DNA from 3 places in the Jeotgalibaca sp. A127 genome. Region 2 is predicted to be linked to each of the others. Evidence: predicted binding sites of a transcription regulator. Region 2 holds the regulator's gene; each other region holds the start of a gene.
What was found. The regulator Rex, encoded in region 2, represses fermentation and respiration genes when NADH is low (regulators of the CRP and FNR family bind a similar motif). The targets are predictions, from matches to a motif close to TTGTGAANTANTTCACAA.
Positions count from the first base shown of each region.

Region 1: a site for Rex is predicted at 1,215-1,232, ahead of ACTVAI_RS10130 (CidA/LrgA family protein). Genes of this name have one in related genera too.
Region 3: a site for Rex is predicted at 1,683-1,700, ahead of ACTVAI_RS05060 (GntP family permease). Genes of this name have one in related genera too.

Region 1 covers NZ_JBQPRC010000012.1:90-3,378, forward strand. The annotation lists gene ACTVAI_RS10125 (LysR family transcriptional regulator) at 41-934, opposite strand; gene ACTVAI_RS10130 (CidA/LrgA family protein) at 1,376-1,768, shown strand; gene ACTVAI_RS10135 (LrgB family protein) at 1,761-2,468, shown strand; gene ACTVAI_RS10140 (lactate oxidase) at 2,505-3,289, shown strand, end outside.
Region 2 covers NZ_JBQPRC010000007.1:17,494-20,782, reverse strand. The annotation lists gene ACTVAI_RS08105 (ABC-F family ATP-binding cassette domain-containing protein) at 1-1,500, opposite strand, end outside; gene ACTVAI_RS08100 (redox-sensing transcriptional repressor Rex) at 1,798-2,433, shown strand; gene ACTVAI_RS08095 (YdiK family protein) at 2,479-2,682, opposite strand; gene ACTVAI_RS08090 (lysostaphin resistance A-like protein) at 2,706-3,269, opposite strand.
Region 3 covers NZ_JBQPRC010000003.1:224,747-228,035, reverse strand. The annotation lists gene ACTVAI_RS05070 (dihydrodipicolinate synthase family protein) at 1-228, shown strand, start outside; gene ACTVAI_RS05065 (glycerate kinase) at 265-1,431, shown strand; gene ACTVAI_RS05060 (GntP family permease) at 1,729-3,153, shown strand.

The sequences.
Region 1 (3,289 bases), on a different contig from region 2:
GGCATTTCCTTCACCAACACCAGATAACCAAGAACCCTTATTAAGCGACTTCTGCCAACTCTTTTGCCAATGAAATCATCATTTCGTTAAATTCGTTCTGGAACTTGTTTTGATGACTATCTTTATTGAGTATCAAACTAATATAAAAAAGTGGTGGATCAGAAAGGGGTATTTTAACTAAATCCTTGGAATCCTTGACCAGGATATCAATCATAAACGCAACCATATCGGTAGATGATGCAATCGAAAGGGCGGTCTGGATTTCTTTCGTATACAAGGTTTTAGGAGGATGGGTAAATTTTCCCTGGCTCCATTTGCTAAAGATACGCTCGTGCGTATAGCCTTTTTCCAGAGAAATAAAGACGGTATCTTTCAAATCCGCAGCCGACAACTTTTTCCTTTGGGCCAGGGGGTTATCGGGCGAAGCCCACAAAGATAATTCTTGCGTGGCAATGGGTATTTGAATCAAGTCCCCATCGTTGAAAAGGGGGACGTCGCTACCCGTAATAGCAATCGGCACTTCACCGGAGCGCACCATTTCATGCATGATATCAGAACTTTCTTCCTCGATAAATTTAACTGAAGAAGTAAATTTCCCCAGCCGAGGCAAAAGCCCAGACATGAAGTGTCCCCCAATCGTTGGCAAGAACCCGAAATAAACGATTTGATTTTTATAATCATGAATCTCTTCTTTTACCTCAGACAATGACTGGAGAATAACCTGCGCATGTTTGAGTAATATTTCTCCTGACTCCGTTAAGCGCAAGCGTTTATGAAATCTTTTCCTGTCAATCAACAGGGTATCCAGCTCTGCTTCAAGTCGTTTTAATGACATGGAAATGGACGGTTGGGAGACATAAAAATGCTCGGCAGTATCAGTAAAACTGAGACTCTCAGCTAAATGGTTAAAGTAAATAATATCTTGTAAATTCATGGGAGTTCACCTCGTGTTTTATAGTATCCTTGCTTTTGTCATTCTAACAAATGGGTAAATCGGCATTATAAAACAAAATTTCAGTTTCTTCTTCCGACTTTTTCAAAAACTCGGAAGAAGAAACTTTTTTCTGCTGCTCTCCTTCCGACTTCATTTAAAACTCGGAAGAAAAACAAAATCATTTTCCGATTCTCCCCCCTAAAATACCTCCAGCTTGTGAAATCGATTTCTTTTAATGGTTACGTTCCCTATTCAGCTATCTTCATCCAACTTGCTTACTTTGTGAAAGTGTTATCATAAATAATATGTATAAATAAACCGTTACATATAAATTATATTTATAATACCATAAAAATTCAATATTTATCTCTAATTCGAATCAAGTGCTATATTGAATGCATCAAACAACTTGTAATTAATAAGCCGAAAGGAGCAGCACATTTGAAAATTTATAAACAGTTATTCTGGATCTTCTTATTTTCGTACCTGGGCGAAATTGTATCCGCCACCATTTCTTCATTCATCGCTATTCCAGGTAGTGTAATCGGTATGGTTCTGTTATTCGTCGCCCTCCATACGAAAGTATTACGACTTGAGCAAGTCGATGAAATCGGAACGTGGCTCACTGACAATATGGGCATATTCTTTGTTCCAGCGGGGGTGGGCTTAATGGCTAACTTTGGCGTACTAGCTAACACTTGGTGGCAACTATTAATCATCATGGCAATCACAACCGTTTTGATGATGGCCTTCGTTGGCAAAATCGTTCAATTTGTCAAAGCCAAAGTTGAAAAGGGTTTCGTAGCGAAAGAAAGAGGTGAAACACATGCTTGATAAATTAATTTCCAGCCCCTTGCTGTGGATTACCTTAACTGTCGGACTGTATCTAATGGCAGCCAAATTAAACAAAAAATGGCCGAATCCTTTATTCACACCGCTGGTATTCGCAATCATCATGGTGATTCTGATCTTACTCGTCACGAACACGCCGCTTGAAACTTACAATACCGGGGGACAATTCCTTTCCCTGTTTGTAACGCCAGCAACGGTAGCTTTGGCGATCAAGCTTGAAAAAAACTTTGTTTACCTTAAACAATACTACTCAGCAATCTTGACGGGAATTTTCTCCGGCGTAGTCCTGCATACTATCATGATTTACCTATTTGGCTTCCTATTCCGTTTCGATAAAGAAATGGTCGCAACCCTGGTTCCAAAATCCATCACCACCGCCATTGCCGTTGGGGTTTCGGAATCACTCGGTGGAATCGTCTCGCTGACCGTCGCCGTCGTTGTCTTTACCGGCGTCATCGGAGCAGTAGTCGGACCAACCGTTTTCAAACTATTCAAAATTGACGATCCTGTAGCACAGGGCGTGGCGCTGGGAAGTTCCTCCCACGCCATGGGAACGACAAAAGCAATCGAAATGGGCGAGGTCCAAGGCGCAATGTCCGGACTTTCCATCGTCGTTACAGGTATTGTCGTCGTGATGCTGGCGCCACTGACGCAGCCCATCACACAACTATTCTTTGGTTAAAAATAATATAAAATAAAGAAGGGAAAGTGGAAATATATGGCAACAGTAGAAACAAATCACTATGGCGCACCAACTGAAATCAAAGCAATCGAGGTCATCAACGCTTACGAACTAGAGGATGCAGCACGCGAAATCGTACCTAAAGGCGGGTTCGATTATATCTCCGGAGCTTCGGGAGATGAATTTACCTTACGTCAAAACAATGAGGTTTGGAATAAAAAAGGAATCGTTCCCCGCGTATTGGCGGATGTGGAAAATCCCGATACAGCGACATCAATCTTTGGTCATGACATTAAAGTTCCGTTCATCATGGCTCCAATCGCAGCGCATGGTCTGGCCCACGAAACAAAAGAAGCCGGAACCGCAAAAGGTGTTTCCGAATTCGGCACAATCATGTCCATCAGTGCATACTCCGGTGCCTCCTTCCATGAAATAGAAGAGGGGTTGAAAGGCAGTCCGCGTTGGTTCCAAATTTACATGAGTAAAGACGACGAGTTGAACAAAAATATCCTGGATGAAGCTAAAGCAGATGGCGCAACTGCAATCATTTTAACTGCAGATGCAACCTTGAGCGGAAATCGCCATAGAGACGAACGCAATAAATTCGTTTACCCATTCGGTATGCCGATTGTTTCGCGTTACTTAACCGGTACAGGTAAAAATATGTCCCTGAACAATATCTACGCACAATCCAAGCAAAAAATTGCGCCAGCTGACGTGAAATTCATTTCTGAGTATTCGGGATTGCCAGTATTTGTGAAAGGCGTACAGTCTGCTGAAGATGCCTTGCTTGCAATTGGGGCTGGTGCAGCCGGTATCTG
Region 2 (3,289 bases):
AACAAAAACAAGTGTGCCGTTATAATCAATAAGGGCATTTTCCAGTACTTCCTTACTGTCGATGTCCAAGTGGTTGGTAGGCTCATCAAGCATGAGCAAATTGTTTTGTTCAAGTGCTAATTTACATAGAGCAAGGCGCGCTTTCTCTCCCCCACTTAAGGAAGGAATTGTTTTTTCGACATCAGCGCCGGTAAAGAGGAAGCTTCCCAGGATACTCCGCACATCTTTTTCATTCATGGTTGGATGCAGGTCCCAAATTTCGGCCAGAATCGTTTTGTTTTTAGAAAGATTCGTCAACTCTTGATCATAGTATCCGAGGTCTACGTTTGTTCCAAATTTAACGCTTCCCTCTATGAATGGGATTTGATGAATGATTGATTTTAATAAAGTAGATTTACCAATTCCGTTGGGGCCAACTATTCCGATAGCTTGATGTTTACGCAAGTCCAGGCTGATGGGCTTGGCCAAGATGTTGTTGTCATACCCGATAGCCACATCTTCCAGCGTCATCACCACATTACCACTCTCGCGCTTAGTATCAAATGAAAAACGTACTGAACGTTCATCGCCTTTCGGCTTATCCATCCGCTCCATTTTTTCCAAACGTTTTCTGCGGCTTTGGGCCATTTTGGTAGTGGATGCGCGCACCAGATTGCGAGCCACGTAATCTTCTAATTTAGCAATCTCTTCTTGTTGCTTTTCATATTGTTTCATTTCCTGTTCGAGACGGGCCGCTTTTTCTTGTAGATAAAAGGAATAATTCCCTTTGTAATGATGGATTTTGTTTCGGCTGATCTCATAAACACCGGTCGCAATTTTATCAAGGAAATAGCGGTCATGGGAAACAACCAAAAGGGTACCGCGATAGCTCACTAAATAATTTTCCAACCATGCCAATGTATCGATGTCCAAATGGTTGGTAGGCTCATCCAAGATTAAAAGGTCGTTCTTCTCAAGCAGGATCTTAGCCATTGCCAAGCGCGTTTTCTGGCCACCGGATAATTGTGAAATAGGGCGGTCCAAGTCTTCTTCGTAAAACTTAAAACCATGGAGGACGGATCTGATTTCCGATTCGTAACCATAAGCATCTTGCTTATGGATTTCCTGTTGTAGGGAGTCGTACAGTTTAAGTGCCGCTTCCATAGTCACAGGATCATTGATAACCGCTTCATCAGCCAAGCGTGCTGCAGCCTGTTCCGCTTGTTTCATTAACAAAATGACAGGTGCGAAAACGGTTAACATTTCTTCCCAGATTGTTTTATTGGAGTCAACCGCACTATGTTGATCAAGATAGCCGATGGTCACTTCTTTCTTTTTCGCAACGGATCCCGCATCTGTTGGCTCGAGTCCAGCTAATATCTTCAATAACGTTGATTTTCCGGCGCCGTTTCTTCCTACGAGTGCAATACGTTCATTGTCCTGGATAGTAATTTGAATATTCTCAAATAAAACGGTCGGACCGAAGTAACGGGCAAGATTTTGTCCTTGTAAAAGTATCATTCAGTCGTTCCTCAACTTTCTATAGATATGCCTTTTCATTTTATCACAGTTCTGTCATACACCAAAGATACGATATTATGAAAACGTTATGACCTTTGTGAAAGTTACACTATTAATTTTATGAAAGCGATAAAATCAAACTCGAAGTTGAAATAAAATTCACAAAAAATTACAAATTAGAACAAATTAGTGGATTTTTCACTAACGCGTGCTATAATTGCACTATGTAATGATAAGTACAAATAGATTATAACTTATAATTTCACATATATAATTCTAAAGAAAGCGAGAAAAATTATGCCAACTAATAATGACATTCCAAAAGCCACTGCCCGCCGTCTTCCCATCTATCATCGTTACCTTCGCTATTTACATGATGCAGGAAAAACCAGAATATCATCAACCGAATTAAGCGAGGCTGTAAAAGTTGATAGTGCGACCATACGTCGTGATTTCTCCTACTTTGGTGCTCTTGGTAAAAGAGGATACGGTTATGATGTAGAGTATTTGCTGGATTTCTTTAGTAAGACCTTAAACCAGGATCGTTTAACCAATGTTGCTTTAATCGGGGTTGGTAACTTGGGACATGCCTTGTTGAACTATAACTTCCATTTAAGTAATAACGTGCGCATTAGCGCTGCATTCGATGTAAACGAAGAAATTGTTGGCAAAATCGTCAGTGGTGTGCCCGTTTATCCATTGGACGAAATGATTGAACAATTACGTATTCAACAAATTGACGTGGCTATTTTGACAGTTCCACAGCAAGTTGCCCAAAAAGCGGCTAACAATTTGATCGAAGCGGGTGTCAGGGGAATAATGAACTTTACACCTATTCGTTTGTCAGTACCAGAGAACGTTCGCGTTCAAAATGTCGACCTAACCAATGAATTACAAACACTGATTTATTTCTTGGATAATAATATCTCCTAAAAGCACAATGAAAAACGTTGAGACCGAAAGGGTCTCAACGTTTTTTTACTTGTTCACTTGATCTTTAATTTTAAAGTACATAATTAACATTTGGATGCCGGTTACGATGTTGTTTGTCGCGAAAAAGATACTGATCCACGTGAGGAATCCCCATCCAGAGACGTTGATGCTGTCTACAGCGAAATAAATGAAGAGACCGGCGAATGCAAATTTCATAACGATTTGTAAAATGATATTTTTTAAAGTCATAGAATTCCTTTCTTTTTAAACTGTTAGCCCAGGAGTTCTGGGAAAAAGATTGGTAATGAAGCAAATGCATTCATTAAACCATGAGCCAACATAGGTGTAAAAATGTTATTTGTTTTGTAGTATAGATAAGAGAACCAGAGTCCTAAAGTACCATACACAAGCATGTGTCCATCAAAGTGGATAAAAGCAAAAATTAAAGCACTTATGACCGCAGAACCGAATAATCCGACACGGGACATATTTAATTGGGTAAAGACAGCTTTTCGGAAAACAAATTCTTCCATTACTGGTGCGAAAATGGTGATCATAAAAATCAAGAGTGGGTAAGCCGTCGTTAATTCCAGTAAATTCTGAGTGTTAGCTGATTCCGGCGTAACTCCGAAAATAAGCGATTCAATAATGGAAGTGACCGTCTGGATTACAAGCGAACCGATAAAGCCAAGAACGCTCCATCCTATCACTTTCGACATAGGTGCAGAGGGCCGTTTGATAATAGGCGCTTCAGGACTCCATTTTTCTTTATAGTTTACGATAATCATTGCCACTGTTCCGATAAAGGCAAAGAGGATTGTTAAAGTCATGCTCATTTCAATGCGTTGCTCTGTCG
Region 3 (3,289 bases), on a different contig from region 2:
GACAAGTACGTAGCTGGACAATTTGAAGAAGCCTTGGAAGATCAATTCACTTTGAATCCGATTCGTTTGTCACAAGATCCATGTAGTTTTCCAGCAGCCACAAAGGATATGGCTAATTTATTGGGCTTGGACGTTGGTCAACCAATCTTACCGACAGCACCAACCAAAGGTAACAATTTAGAAAACATGAAAACAATCATGCGTGAGAAAGGTTTCTTGAAAGACTGAAATAAGATTGAAATACGAAATGTGAGGGGGGAAAGAATGAACCCGGCAAAAAAAGTTATCATAGCAGCGGATTCCTTTAAAGGAAGTGCGTCAACGATAGAGGTTGAGGATTTTATCGAACGTGGGATTCGCCGTGTGGATGCAGACGTGGAGATTATCAAAATTCCAGTTGCGGATGGCGGTGAAGGAACAGTAGACGCACTCGTCGTAGGCTGCCAAGGCGAGTATCAATACGTTGAAGTAACAGGACCGCTCGGAGAAAAAGTTCAAGCAAAGTTTGGAGTTATTAAAAACCATATTGCGGTTATCGAGATGGCGGAAGCATCGGGAATAATGCTTGTTGATGAAGAAAAGCGTAATGTATTTAAAGCCACGACTTATGGAACAGGTGAATTGATTAAAGCGGCCCTAGATTTGGGAGTCGATGAAATTTATATTGGCATTGGCGGAAGTGCAACTAACGATGGTGGAGTCGGAATGGCACAAGCTCTCGGTGTATCATTCAAAGATCAATCAGATAAGGAAATCGTTCCAGGTGCTGAAGGGTTGGCAGCTATCACTTCCATAGATGTCTCCAATATCGACTGGCGTATTCACGGTGTTAAGATTTCTGTTTTATCCGATGTAACAAATCCTCTATGTGGTAAAAATGGTGCATCCTATGTATATGGTCCACAAAAAGGTGCGAGTGAAGAGGATGTTATCAGACTTGATGAAATCCTACATCATTACGGGAAAAAAATAGAAGAATTACTTGGTGTCAATATTTTGGAAAAAGCGGGTTCTGGAGCAGCTGGCGGACTCGGGGCAGGTTTGATGGTCTTTTGTGAGGCACAGTTATTCAGTGGCATCGAAAAAATATTGGAAATATTGAATATTGAAGAAGAATTGAAAGATGCTGATCTGGTTATAACCGGTGAAGGTCGGTTAGATTCACAATCATTGAATGGTAAAGCACCCGTGGGCATTGCGCGGATGGCAAAGAAATACGATTTACCCGTGATTGCAATTGTTGGAAGTAGTGATGACAATTTAGGACCGATTTATGAGACCGGCATCGATTTGGTTACGGACATTGTCAATCGGCCGATGTCGTTATCAGAGGCGATTAGAGAAGTTGAAACATTATTAACAAATGCAGGGGAAACAGCTTATCGGGCTTTTATATTACGTGAACAAACTGTTTCTATTTTGCAAGATTAATCTAAACTGATGGCGCAGTGGTAACTTGCCCACTCCGCCAATCGGTGAAGGAAGTATGTCTTTCGAACCATGAAACAGCAAACAAAAAAACCTAAAATTGGTTTATAAGATATATAAAAGAAAATTAAAATCATCTATACTATAAACAAGTTAAGCGCTTACCTATGTATGGATTTGAGAATGAGTCGTATAGTCAAAGTGAAAGTATGAGCAAACTATTGATTGTAAGGGTTAACAACACTAATTTAATAAAGTGATTATATTTACAATATTGAAAGTCGAAAGGGTGCAAAATAAATGGATTTTGGAATTCTTAGTTTGGTTGGTATTATAGTTGGCTTGTTTGTCTTAATGTATCTAGCCTTTAAAGGGTTGTCACTGCTGATTATCGGTCCAATTCTGAGTATGATTGTTCTGTCATTTTCTGGTATGAACTTGGTCGAAGGTATGGTGGGACCTTACGCAGAGGCGCTTGGTAGTTTTGTTGGCAAGAACTTCTTGATTTTTGCTTTGGCGAGTGTATTTGGATCTGTAGTCAGTGACTCTGGTGCTGCCGATGATATTGCTAACTCAATCATCAAATTATCTGATAAAACAGGTAAAAACAAAAAGTTTGTTATTATCATTTTACTGTCCGCAATTACTGCAGTCCTGACCTTTGGTGGGGTAGGGGGTTACGTTGTAGTCTTCACTATGATGCCCTTCAGTAAAGTTTTGTTTAAAAAGAATAATATTCCATGGCACTTGTTCATGGCGATGCTATCCTTGGGTGGGAACCTCTTTACTTCAGTAATGATTCCTGGTTCACCAGCAATCCAAAACCTGATTCCAATCGAATACTTGGGGACAACGCCAATGGCAGCTTCGAAATTGGCATTAATCGCTCTTGTATTCTCAGTCACAACAGCCTTGGTTTACATTAAATGGATGTTGAATCGTTCTGAAAAAGCAAATGAAGGATTTATGGAAACAGGAGAATCCATTAATAAAACAATCGAAGCAGAAACGATTGAAGTCAAAAAACATGGTTCCTTGCTTAAGGCTTTCATGCCAATCATCCTCTTGTTAGTGACAATGAATGTTTTTGATATGGATCCTGTAGCTTCCTTGTTCATTGGTTGTTTGGCAACTGTCGTTCTATACTTCAACAAGTTCAAAGATGTTGGCGCTTCAATTGGAACAGGTGCCACAAACGGAACGAAGACCTTGGTAGCAGTATCTGCAATCGTAGGTTTTGGTGGGGTCGTAACAACAGTTCCTGGATTTGAATATCTCATTTCAGGATTGAACAGTATTCCAGGACCACCACTGTTACAAATGGCAATCGCAACAAACATTGTAGCTGGTATTGCAGGTTCTGCTTCCGGTGGTTTGGGAATTGCTTTGGAAACATTGGCTCCACAATACTTGGCAATGGGAATCGATCCATCCGTTATCCACCGTGTTGCAGCTGTTTCCTGTTATGGACTTGATTCAATGCCACATGGCGGTTCAATCGTAAACCAATTAAACACAGCACACTTAACACATAAACAAGCTTATAAACATGTCTTCTGGATTAGTGCAATCACACCATTTATTGCATCTTTGGTTATTGCAACAATCGGTACCTTGAGCGATGGTTTCCAAACTTCGATGCTTATTGGTATGACAGTTGTCGGTGTTCTAATCATTGCTAGCCTGTTCCTAGGTAGCAAAAAAGAGGTTACAGTAAACGCATAATAAAAAAACGAGAGTGCTCAAAAAGGCGTTTAGCCCCGAACCACTGGAACGAATAAGCACAGGATGGTCGCAGACCATCTGAGCATTATTCGTGAAGTGGCGTCGGGGCTGCCTTTTTGAGCACGTTTGCGATAAA